4 regions of the Vibrio sp. YIC-376 genome follow, and region 1 is predicted to be linked to each of the others. Evidence: predicted binding sites of a transcription regulator. Region 1 holds the regulator's gene; each other region holds the start of a gene.
The links. Region 1 encodes CRP, which controls carbon source genes, mostly activating them, when cyclic AMP is high. Its sites were predicted from a motif close to TGTGANNNNNNTCACA; they were not measured.
Positions count from the first base shown of each region.

Region 2: a site for CRP is predicted at 1,570-1,585, ahead of recB (exodeoxyribonuclease V subunit beta). Genes of this name have one in related genera too.
Region 3: a site for CRP is predicted at 1,708-1,723, ahead of WJM94_RS08375 (glycogen/starch/alpha-glucan phosphorylase). Genes of this name have one in related genera too.
Region 4: a site for CRP is predicted at 1,070-1,085, ahead of cdd (cytidine deaminase). Genes of this name have one in related genera too.

Region 1 covers NZ_JBBWFK010000023.1:17,301-20,512, reverse strand. Annotated here, with positions in the region: gene astD (succinylglutamate-semialdehyde dehydrogenase) at 1-294, shown strand, start outside; gene WJM94_RS23105 (DUF1338 domain-containing protein) at 542-1,333, shown strand; gene crp (cAMP-activated global transcriptional regulator CRP) at 1,482-2,114, opposite strand; gene WJM94_RS23095 (phosphoribulokinase) at 2,355-3,212, opposite strand, start outside.
Region 2 covers NZ_JBBWFK010000007.1:161,348-164,559, forward strand. Annotated here, with positions in the region: gene recB (exodeoxyribonuclease V subunit beta) at 1-1,472, opposite strand, end outside; gene recC (exodeoxyribonuclease V subunit gamma) at 1,779-3,212, opposite strand, start outside.
Region 3 covers NZ_JBBWFK010000003.1:305,723-308,934, forward strand. Annotated here, with positions in the region: gene WJM94_RS08375 (glycogen/starch/alpha-glucan phosphorylase) at 1-1,530, opposite strand, end outside; gene malT (HTH-type transcriptional regulator MalT) at 2,250-3,212, shown strand, end outside.
Region 4 covers NZ_JBBWFK010000001.1:295,559-298,770, reverse strand. Annotated here, with positions in the region: gene WJM94_RS01315 (CidA/LrgA family protein) at 1-190, shown strand, start outside; gene WJM94_RS01310 (CidB/LrgB family autolysis modulator) at 192-869, shown strand; gene cdd (cytidine deaminase) at 1,190-2,077, shown strand; gene purT (formate-dependent phosphoribosylglycinamide formyltransferase) at 2,225-3,212, shown strand, end outside.

The sequences.
Region 1 (3,212 bases):
GAAAAGGCAGTGGAACTGGCGAACGACACGCGCTTTGGCCTGTCCGCTGGTCTCGTTTCAACGAATGACCAAGAGTGGGAATACTTTGTAGACCACATTCGTGCCGGTATTGTAAACCGTAACCGTCAATTGACTGGTGCAAGTGGCGACGCGCCATTTGGTGGTCCTGGTGCATCAGGTAACCTTCGTCCAAGCGCATATTACGCAGCGGATTACTGTGCTTACCCAATGGCATCTATGGAAGGTAGCGCGACTGAACTACCTGCAACGTTGAGCCCGGGTTTAACGCTTTAATTTGAAGTATATGAGCCTCGGCAATGTACTGTGGCTCAGTTTGCCAGCGCACTGCTGATGTATGGAGTATTAATGTGCGTTGGCTGACTAGTGAAGTGATTAAAAACTTAGACAAGCGTGTTTAGACTGACTGATATTCCGTCACAGGTTGGTGGCTGCTCGTTCATTATTCTGGACAGCTTTTAAGGCTGTGAACGAGCCGCCAACATTCTTATCTTATCCCTACATCTCGTAACAAGGAGCCGTTATGACGCCCGATGTGTTATTTGAATCACTATGGCAAGACTACATTCAACGTCTATGCCCTTCTGCTGCTAAAGTTCATCAGCTTCTTCAGGAAGATGAACCTTTAATTAACGACCATATTGCTTTACGCACATTTAATGTTGAGCCTCTTGGCATTGAAACGCTGGCTAAGCCATTTTTAGCGATTGGCTATGAAGCGTGTGGTGATTATGTCTTTGAAAGCAAGAAACTCGTTGCTAAGCACTACGAGCACCCAGATCCAAAACAGCCAAAAGTCTTTATTAGTGAGCTCAAAGTAGAAGAGTGTTCTCCAGAGCTACAAGCGATTGTTGCGAAGCTGGTGGCACAAGTAGATGCAGAGAAACTGACAGGCAGCGCATTTTTGCATGGTGGCCGTTTATGGGACCTAAGTTTTGCAGATTATCAGACTCTGGCTAAAGAGAGCGAATACGCGTCCTGGCTTGCTGCACATGGTTACGGTGCAAACCACTTTACGGTTAGCGTGAATCAGTTGAACCAGCACAATGAAGTGCAAGAAGTGAATGATCACTTACGTCAAGCTGGATTTGTGATTAACGAGTCTGGTGGTGAAGTTAAGGGCTCGCCAGAAGTTTTGCTGGAGCAATCTTCCACCATGGCTGATAAAGTGCCTGTTCACTTTACTGAAGGCTCTGAGATCATTCCAGGTGGCTTCTACGAATTTGCTAAACGTTACCCAATGGCAAATGGTGAACTTTATCCAGGATTCGTTGCTGCTTCTGCAGATAAAATCTTTGAGAGCACGAATAGTTAATTCAATACGTTAACTCGATTCCCGATGGCTGCTTAAGGCCGTTGGGAATGGGGCTCTAGACTGACTCACTTTTATCTGTAAAGAAAAAGCCACCAATGTTGCCATTGGTGGCTTTGATTTATTTGACTTACGTTACTCTTATCAGAGATTAACGAGTACCGTAAACTACGATAGTTTTACCGTGCGCAGAGATTAGGTTCTGCTCTTCTAGCATCTTCAAGATACGACCTACTGTCTCACGAGAACAGCCAACGATTTGACCGATTTCTTGACGAGTGATCTTGATTTGCATGCCATCTGGGTGAGTCATCGCATCTGGTTGTTTTGCCAGGTTCAGAAGCGTCTGAGCGATACGACCAGTTACGTCTAGGAACGCTAGGTCACCCACTTTTTGGCTAGTTACTTGAAGGCGACGAGCCATCTGCGCAGAAAGACGCATTAGGATGTCTGGGTTTACCTGGATAAGCTGACGGAATTTCTTGAAAGAAATCTCAGCCACTTCACAAGGAGATTTAGCTCGAACCCAAGCTGTACGCTCTTGGTCTTCCTCGAATAGACCAAGTTCACCAATAAAGTCACCTTGGTTTAGGTAAGAAAGGATCATTTCCTTACCTTCTTCGTCTTTGATAAGAACCGCAACAGAACCTTTAACGATGTAGTACAAGGTTTCCGCTTTTTCGCCCGCGTGAATTAGCGTGCTCTTTGATGGGTACTTATGAATATGACAGTGTGAAAGAAACCACTCTAATGTTGGGTCGGTTTGAGGTTTACCTAGAACCATAATATCTCACTTCCTCTGCAGGGTACGCTTGCGCTATCCATATTTTAGCTAAGCCTGAATCAGGTTTACTAGAATAAGAGCACTTTTTATATGCTGCAAGCTATCTTGTGTTTCGGTAAGAAATAGTATCCTTTTTCTAGGATTATTTCTTGATTTTAATCGTGCCATGGTTGCTATTTTGTACGCAAAACTGTGCACATGATCACGGTATGAAAAGTAAACACTACGAAAGCGAGATTTTTAGCCAATTTTTCCTGTTTCTATGAGTTGTTGTAGGATAGGCCGTACGATCAGCTCCATCGCAAAGCTCATCTTTCCGCCAGGTACAACGATGGTGTTGTGGCGTGACATAAACGAACCATCAATCATGGCCAGAAGGTATGGGAAATCGACATTCTTGATACCACGAAGTCGGATCACCACAAAACTCTCATCTAAACTCGGAATACCTTTCGCGTTGAGCGGGTTTGAAGTGTCCACCGTCGGTACACGCTGAAAGTTAATATGAGTACGTGAAAACTGTGGAGTGATGAAGTTCAGGTAGTCATCCATCGAGCGAACGATGGAGTCCATGACGGCCTCTCGTGAGTGGCCACGGTCACGTGTATCGCGCACGAACTTTTGGATCCACTCCAGGTTTACAATCGGTACCATGCCAATCAGAAAATCGACGTGCTGAGCTACGTTCACGTCGCCATCTACAACGCCACCATGTAACCCTTCATAGAAAAGTACATCGCTGTTCTCTGGCAAATTTTGCCAAGGAGTGAAAGTCCCTGGCATCTGATTGTATGGTACGGCTTCATCGAATGTGTGCAGATAACGGCGTATGCTACCAGTACCGTTTTCGCCGTACTGATGGAAAAACTTTTCCAGGCCAGGAAAGTCATTGGCTTGTGGACCAAAGTAGCTGATGTGTCTGCCTTGTTCGCGTGCTTTTCGAATTTCGATATCCATTTCCGGGCGAGTAAAGCGATGGAAGCTGTCACCTTCAACCCATGCCGGTTTGACGTTCATCATGTTGAACATCTTACGGAAGGCTTCAGATGTAGTAGTTGTTCCGGCACCAGATGAACCGGTAACCGCAATAATTGGGTG
Region 2 (3,212 bases), on a different contig from region 1:
GGAATGTCCGAGTCATAGATAAACGGACTGTCTGGCAAGGCGAACACTTGATTCACCGCCTGAACCATATCCGCACTTGAACGCCAGTTAGTCCCTAGCGTGTAGTGGGCACTGACTTGGTTACGCGCTTTGATATAAGTGAAAATGTCTGCGCCGCGAAAGCCATATATCGCCTGCTTCGGATCACCGATCATAAACAAACCGCATTCTGGATTATTCAGATAGATACGGCTGAAAATACTGTATTGCAACGGGTCGGTATCCTGAAATTCGTCAATCATTGCAACGGGATACAGGGTGCGAATACGTTCGGCCAGAAGCTCACTTTCATCCGTATCGATAGAGGCAGAAAGTTGAGTCAGTAAGTCATCGAAAGAGAGCCACTGCTTTTGATTTTTCGCGCTGGCCAGCATTACTCGACAGTGTTCAATCGCATGGGCAAGCAGCGGAGCCTTTAAGCTGATAGGATTGGCAAGAAACGTTTCAATCGCTTCGAAAACAACATGCTGCGGCGCACTACCTTTGGGTGTTTTTTCCAGAAGAACATTCTGGGCAAACTTCTCCAGTTTGTCTGGATAGTCGTAACCTGTGGTTTCCGTTGCCGCCCAGTTGTTTACTGCCTCAAGCCAGGTCGGCAAGGACTTTTTGGTGTAGCTGCGTTTGTTGATATCTGAATCCGAAATCAGCGCTAAAAAATCATCTTGGCTGTCTTGCCATAAAGCTTTCAACTCATCAATTTTTTTCAGATTTTCAGTATGAAGATCAGCCAGGCTACCTTTCATTGCCGGGACCGACAAACTTAAAGGTACACCAGTCAAATAGTTACCGATATCTGCGAGAAGAGCAGATGGAGAGCCCCATAACTGACGAATTTCTCCGGCCAAAGTAAATGGCAGAGGGTAGAAGTTTCGGCGCCAGTAATCTGCCACAACCTGAGCTTTAAGGTGACTTTCATCGGTCACAAATTCGTTATTAAATCGGCTGCCGGATTCAAAGGCATTTTGCGTCAGCATACGCTGGCAGAAGCCGTGAATAGTGTAGACCGCGGCCTCATCCATTTGACGTTCTGCTTGCAGTAGAATTTCTGCCGCTTGCTTGTGATCGTCGAATTCGGTAAGCAAAGGCTGAATAACCGGATCAGAGCTTTGTCCACGAGCAAAAGCGATACGCGCATCATGGATTCTTCCCCTGATACGATCGCGCAATTCTGCCGTCGCCGCTTCAGTAAAGGTTACGACCAGAATCTGGTCAACTGTAAGCGGGGCGCGATGCTTGGTCTCAGTACTACCATGACCGAGCAAAAGTCGCAGGTATAACCCGGCAATAGTGAACGTTTTGCCCGTACCTGCGGACGCCTCAATTAACCTCGCACCATGCAGAGGAAATGTCATCGGTTCTAGTGGCGTTGGTTGTGACTGCTTAGGTACTTCTAACTCATGGTTAGGTAACTCTGCACCTGACATTTGATCCATAACGCTGAATTTCTCCGGATTATCGACTAATCAAACTGTGATCTATCGTTAAAAATTCTATTAATATGTTTAACAAGCTGGAAAATTTAGAGCTTTGTGGGATCTTTCTCACGGTTATCCATCTGCTGTACCGTTAGTATGCGCCTCACGAGATAAGCCAAGCCTTTTAGGCGGCGCAACTCAAATGAATTAAGCAAAAGAATCATGGTCCCTCTGACCTTGTGGCCGTACAGCGAACGCCCTACACAAAATAATGATTTTCTGGCGGCCACACTACACTCTCTTTCCTTTAACCTTTTGTCTTCATTACGCTTTTACATCTTCTGCATCTTGCACAGCTAAACGCGCGCCTTGCAGTACCAATGCGGTCATTAAACGTACTTCTGTAGCTAAGTCATCATTCCAGGCAGGCCAAATACGTGCAATATAGGCGTTGTTTCCTTCACCTGAACTCATGTAGCCATCGTTGAATGTATCTGCCATTTTCTTCAAAGACTTTTCTTCGTCGTCAGCCCAGTGTCCACGACTAAAGCCCGCTTCAACACATGCCAGCGCAGTTTGCGGGAAGTAAGGCAAAGGCTTGGTCATACCTTCAAAGAACAAGCGCACTAACTCAGTGAGTAACTGCTTGGCATACGCGGCATCTGCAATTTCTGGGTAGATTAAATGCACCGCACCTTCTTTACGATCATAACCAATGAGGTGAGTTTTCTTGGCATAACCCGATGCTGACACGGCGAGATGATCGATCCAGGCAGCCAGGTAATCCTGCGATCTAACCCTACCGCTGCGGTAGCGAATTAAACCAGATTGGTAACACTGAGTCAGCCAGCCTGTCAGGCGGACTTTTTTCTCTCCGCCCTCATCTGCTTTAAATGAGGAATCAAATAAGGAATCAAAGGTCAGGTCGATTTCTAAATCATCTTGAGGTGCACCAGATAGAAACGCCAGTTTTTCCACCAGCTCTTCAGCCTGAACTCGGTTGGTTTCAAACTCGATATCACCAAACGCACCAACTGGAAGTTTACCTTGGGCGCGTTGTTGACTCATAAAATGTTTCAATACGTCCACTTTTGACTCTGGCTGCGTCAGTGTCGTTTCGAGCAAGGTTTCTAATAGCTCATCACGCATCTGATAGCTTTCCAGTCCACCTAAAACAAATGGTTCATCATCTTCCATGACTGGCAGTGGCGGCTCAAATACCACTTTTAAGCGGCGATTGAAAAAGTACTGTACCGGTAAACGCCAGAAACGTTGCAGCTCTACCAAATCAAGCTCAATCGGGAATGTTGCTCCCAGCAGGTAATCATCCAATGCGCGGTTGAAATCTCGGCGAACGTAGCCTTGAGATTGGCTACTTTGAGTTAATGCCGCCGGAATCCACTCTTTCGCATAGCTGGAGTGTATACCCTGGAACGCACTAGGACTAAACGGCACCATTGCGTGAGCATTCACTAAAGCTTTCAATAAATTGTCGCCAGACTCATCAACCGGTAAACCTTCATCGCCGCTTAAGCAGTAGTTTTGGTGGCAGTATTCCATCAGCTCAGAAACCAGTACTGAAGGAACGCGTTCAGTGTTGTCTTGAATCGAACGGCCAACGTAACTGATGTAGAGCGTTTGCTGCGCAGACAACATCGCTTCCAGGAACAGGTAACGGTCATCATCTCGTCGTGAACGGTCACCCGGCTTAGTTTTTCCCGTCATCAGGTCAAAGCCTTCTGGAGGCATTGAACGCGG
Region 3 (3,212 bases), on a different contig from region 1:
AGTTGCGTACTTCGCGATACCTTCTAACAGCTCAAGCTTCGCAGGCCATTCGTCACCGATTTTGTCTGTGATTAACTTAGACAAACCAGGGTTACAGAACTTCAACCAACGACGTGGGGTGATACCGTTCGTTACATTATGTAGGCGAGTTGGGTACATTTCGTGGAACTCTGGGAACAGGTCTTTCTTAACCAATTCAGAGTGAAGCGCTGCCACACCATTTACTGCGTAAGAACCGATAACACTTAGGTTAGCCATGCGAACCATGCGGTGGAAACCGTCTTCAATAATAGAAAGCTTCTGTTGCTTCGCTACGTCACCTGGCCACATCGCGCGTACTTCTTGTAGGAAACGATGGTTGATCTCGTAAATGATCTCCATGTGACGTGGAAGTAAGTGCTGGATAAGCGACTCTGGCCATGTCTCTAGTGCTTCTGGTAGCAAAGTATGGTTAGTGTACGCAAATGTGTGCGAGCAGATTTCCCATGCCGCTTCCCAAGTCAAACCTTTCTCATCTACAAGGATGCGCATTAACTCAGGGATCGCGATTGTTGGGTGTGTATCGTTAAGTTGGATTGCCTCTTGCTTAGGCAGTTCTTCTAGTGAGTAACCTGCTGCTTCATGACGGCGCAGAATATCGCGTACTGACGCTGCAGAGTGGAAGTACTGTTGCATTAGACGAAGTGTTTTACCTTTCTCGTGGTTATCGTTCGGGTAAAGCACTTTAGTGATGTTACCTGCGTCGATCAGCGCGTGCTGAGCTTCGAAGTAATCACCATTATTAAAGCTAGCTAGAGAGAATGGTGCAATTGCCTGACATTCCCAAAGACGCAGAGGGTAAACCGTGTCTGATTCGTAACCTACGATTGGAAGATCCCACGGCATCGCTTTTACCGTCATGCCAGGAACCCATTTACGAACTTCTTTGCCATTCTCGTTAACCACGTCAACATGACCGTAGAAGCCGATTTCCTGTGCAAGTTCTGGACGAGCGACTTCCCAAGGGTAACCTTCAACTCCACACCATGCATCTGGCGCTTCTTGTTGACGGCAATCTTTGAATGACTGTTTGAACAGACCGTATTCATAGTGAAGGCCGTAACCTACAGTAGGGAATTCTTGTGCTGCACATGAATCCATAAAACATGCTGCCAGACGACCAAGACCGCCGTTGCCTAATGATGGATCGCGTTCTTCTTCTAGAAGGTCAGTTAAGCTATGACCTAACTCAGTCATTGCCTCTGTCACTTGCTCGTACAGACCCATGCTGATTAAGTTGTTACCTGTTAAGCGGCCGATCAGGAACTCTAGAGAAAGGTAGTTAACACTCTTCGCGCTCTTGATACGAGGATCTTCTTCAGTTGCAAGCAAATCAAAAGTAGTGAACTCAGCCAATGCGCGACCCATTGCCAGGTACCATGCGCGGCTATCTGCGTTTTCAACGGTGTGTGCGTAAGTCACTGATAAGTGTTTTTTTACGCTGTCCTGGAACGACTTTTTATCAAATTTTTTCTGTTGTGTAGGTTTCATTAAGAAATTCTCACGTCTTTTAGTAATTCATCTGCCATACATCGTGCATTTAGCGGTGTGAATAAACATCCTCCTAATTCTCCTCCTTTGAAGGAGGAGGAATGAGGGCGTAGAGGGGGGTACCCTCGATCAGTTAGTGATCTAAATCTCAACAACACTTAGTTCGTTCGAGTTCTTAGTGATTTCGATCACAACCGAATATGAGAAAAGCATGAATTATAGTTATGACGGTTTTTAGGACTCATAGAACCTACGATGCAAAATTTGTCTTAGCGATCACATTTGCCCAGTTAACGACAATGAAATCTGCCAAACGCTGTGCAGAAAAATACATACTTTACCAATCTAAAACGCCTTAAAGTGATCTTGTTCACAAATCAAGGGCGTAGTTAGTGCCATTTAGGTTCTCTCGTGAGAATTAAGAAGTGGATCAAAGTAAGCTGCATTTCTGATGTCGTAACATCCCAAACGCTTTATAAGACTTGTACACTTTTTAAACACACTAAAATCGAGTAATTGTTCGTTTTAGTTCATTTTTATACCTAAATAACCTTGAGATAAGTACCGTAATCACCAGAAATATAACAACATAATTAGGTTCACCTTATTAGCTGAACTGCAAAAGGGTTGCTCAGTAAGGCAAGTACTAAAATGTATCTTGGCACATATGAGAATCTTGAAGTTATTTAGGTATACATAAATTAAGGACATAATTACTAATGTGGATTCCATCTAAGCTTACTCGCCCAGGTCGTTTACACAACGCCATTGTACGTCCTCGAGTGCTGGACCTCCTGCAACAAGCCCCTTACTACAAATTGGTTTTGTTTCGCTCTCCTGCTGGCTACGGTAAAACGACAATGGCTGCTCAGTGGCTGTCAGATAAGCCCAACGTTGGTTGGTATAGCATCGATGACAGTGATAACGACGGCTTTCGTTTTGTCAATTACCTGTTGCAAGCATTGAACAAAGCAACCAACTACAGTTGTGCTAATGCCCAAAAACTGGCGGAAAAGCGCCAAATATCCTCGTTGCGCTCTCTATATAGTGAACTCTTTGCAGAAATGGCTGACTTTCATCAGGAATGCTACGTAGTACTTGATGACTACCACCTGATCACCAATGATGAAATTCATGAATCCATGCGCTTCTTCTTAAAACATATGCCAGATAACCTGACCGTAGTGGTCACTAGCCGTGCTACACCACCTTTGGGTACAGCGAATCTGCGCGTACGCGACTTGATGATCGAAATCGGCAATGAAATGTTGGCATTCGATACAGAAGAAACCACACGCTTCTTTAACCAGCGTATCGCCGATGGTATCGATGAAGATATGGCGAATAGCTTGCGAGCGTATGTTGAAGGCTGGCCTTCTGCGCTACAACTCATTGCTCTGCAAGCGCAACATCAAAACCGTACTTTGGCACAAACCGTTGAGTCGGTATCTCAGTTCAATCACGCGCATCTATGGGATTACCTGGTAGAAGAGGTGTTTGATCTGCTCGATCACGAGACTCGCCACTTCTTAATGCAAGTATCGGTTTTAGACCATTTTAACGATGAGCTAGTGTTTGCGTTGACTCAGCGTGAAGATGCGCTTGGTATGATCGAATCCTTAAATCGTTACGGCTTGTTTATTTATCCTCTTGAAGGCGAACATAACTGGTTCCGATTCCAC
Region 4 (3,212 bases), on a different contig from region 1:
ACCCGGCGCGACTCTGTTTATTCGCTACATGATTTTGTTATTTGTCCCAATCAGTGTCGGCCTCATGCAGCATTTCGACCTCTTATTCGCTAACGCCTTGTCAATTCTAGCTAGCGCGATAGGTGGTACCCTGATCGTTATGGTCAGCCTTGCGTGGCTGTTGGATTACTTGCTTAAGGAGAATCACTGATATGTGGATTTTACTCACTATTGTCGTTTTCTTTATCGCCCGGAAAATTGCGGTCAAGGCAAATCATCCGCTTGTAAACCCGCTACTTATCAGTATTGCGGTCATTATCCCGTTGTTAACCTATTTGGACGTGCCGTTTGACACTTACTACGCCGACAACCAGATATTTAGTTTCTTACTACAGCCTGCGGTCGTTGCACTTGCTTATCCACTTTACGAACAGCTTCCGCAAATCAAAGCAAACTGGCGTATCATTACCCTCGCTTGTGTTCTGGGTAGCGTGATGTCAATGCTGACGACAACCTTAATCGCCGTTGCATTCCATACTGAGATTAGTTTGATCGCCAGCTTGGTTGGTAAATCCGTAACAACCCCTATTGCAATGGAAATCTCCAGTCACCTCGGTGGTGAAGCCGCTGTTGCTGCGATCTTAGTTCTACTCGTGGGTTTGCTGGGTGCCATCGTCGCCTACCCAATCTATAACCTAATTGGCATTAAGCATCCTATCGCCCGAGGTCTTACAATGGGCACCGTGTCACACGCACTTGGTACTGCAGCCTGTGTAGAGAAACAACCGGCTGACGCAGCATTTTCATCTCTGGCATTAGTCTTGTGCGGTATTATCACTTCTATTCTGGCTCCAAGCTTTTTCGCTCTGGCGGTCTGGCTATATCAATAATAAGTATCAGCGGCCTGTCTATTCTTCTGGTAGGCCGCTAGACTCATTCTCCCTTCCCCTTCGTCTAATGTTCAAACCGTAAAAGCCGAAGCGACTCATTAGCAAGCGCTCTCACTACCCCATTTCTTGGGTATATGTGCATGAGTTGATATATTTATGAGACGGAAATAACACTCAGCAGCTGTGCAATCGAATACATGTGTGACATCACTCTAATTATGTAACGTGATTTATTATTGCATTGACAAACGTGATCAAAAGCACGGAACATTTCTCTCCTTTGCATAGAATAACTGTCCATGCAATAACAAGGATTCAACATGAAAAGTCGCATTGAACAAGCGCTATCAAACGCTCCTGAAGCACTTTCAAACCTACTTGCTCCTATCGTCCTAGCCGACGATTTTGATGCCACTCTTTCAGTTCAGCAGTTCGAGCAGTTACTTTCCGCTACTGGTCTATCAGATAAAGAGCTACGTGTTGCTCTACTTCCTTTTGCTGCAGCCTATTCTTACGCTCCTATTTCTGAATTCTACGTTGGCGCAATTGTTCGTGGTCTCTCAGGTCGCCTTTACTTCGGTGCAAACATGGAATTCCTTGGTGTTCAGTTAGGTCAAACCGTTCACGCAGAGCAATCTGCAATCAGCCATGCCTGGATGAAAGGCGAACGTGGTCTAAAAGACATTACAATTAACTTCAGCCCTTGCGGCCACTGCCGTCAGTTCATGAATGAGCTGTCTACTGCGAAAGAATTAAAGGTACAACTGCCAGAGCGTGAAGAAAAATCGCTGCACGAATATCTTCCTGAAGCGTTTGGCCCTGCTGATCTGGGGATCACATCTGGTTTAATGGCAGACGTGAAACATCAGTTCGGATGCGATGATGACGATGTATTGATTCAAAAAGCCGTTGATGCAATGAACATGAGTCATGCCCCATACACGAACAACCTAAGCGGCTTAGCATTAGTGCTTGCTGATGGGCGTATTATTCAGGGTGCCTACGCAGAAAATGCCGCATTCAACCCAAGTCTTCCTCCTCTGCAAGTTGCGCTGATTCAGGTGCTTCTGGCTGGCGAAACGTTCGATAAAATTACGGCAGCGGCTTTGGTAGAAAATTCTGAAGGCAAGATTAGCCACTTAGCCGATACACAATCGACGTTAGAAGCTTTGAATCCGGATATTCCGCTCAGTTTCGTTAACGTATAACACTGACAATAATGTTGATAGAAGCTCTACAATATGTAGAGCTTTTTTATTGTGAAAAACCCGGGAGCAAACGTTTGCTTTGCGAGAAAAATTCAGTATGATCCCCTGAAAATTCTGTCTCATCACTTTATTTTGTAAGGGAACAATATGTTCGGTACCGCAACTAGCGCGAATGCTACCCGTGTATTACTTTTAGGCTCAGGCGAACTTGGTAAAGAAGTAGCAATTGAATGCCAACGACTTGGTTTAGAAGTCATCGCTTGTGACCGTTACGCGAATGCACCGGCGATGCAAGTCGCTCACCGCAGCTACGTGCTTGATATGCTAGATGGCCAAGCTTTAGAAGAGATCATCAACAAAGAACAACCAGCTTACGTGGTACCGGAAATTGAAGCTATCGCGACCGACAAACTGGTTGAGCTTGAAGAGAAAGGCCTGAATGTAGTTCCAACTGCAAAGGCGACTAAACTCACAATGAACCGCGAAGGCATTCGCCGTTTAGCAGCAGAAGAGCTTGATCTTGCCACTTCTCCTTACAAATTTGCAGATAGCTACGACGATTTCAAAGCAGCAGTAGAATTCGTGGGTATCCCATGTGTCGTTAAACCAGTGATGAGTTCATCTGGTAAAGGCCAGAGCGTTATCAAAACAGAAGACGACATCGAAAAAGCGTGGAATTATGCACAGGAAGGCGGTCGTACTGGCGCAGGCCGAGTGATCGTGGAAGGCTTTATCGATTTCGATTACGAAATCACGCTACTAACAGTACGTGCAGTTGATGGCGTACATTTCTGTGCTCCAATCGGTCACCGCCAAGAAGATGGTGACTACCGTGAATCTTGGCAACCACAAGAGATGTCTGAGAACGCGATAAAAGCGGCTGAGTTCACTGCTGAGAAAGTGGTTAATGCTCTGGGTGGTTACGGCATTTTCGGTGTGGAGCTATTTGTGAAAGGTGACAAAGTTATCTTTAACGAAGTTTCTCCTCGCCCACACGATACTGGCATGGTAACCATGATTTCACAGGAAATGTCTGAGTTCGCGCTTCATGTTCGTGCGTTTACAGGTATGCCAATTAACAAAATCGTCCAATACGGCCCTTCTGCATCAGCAGTTATCCTGGGACAAGGCACTT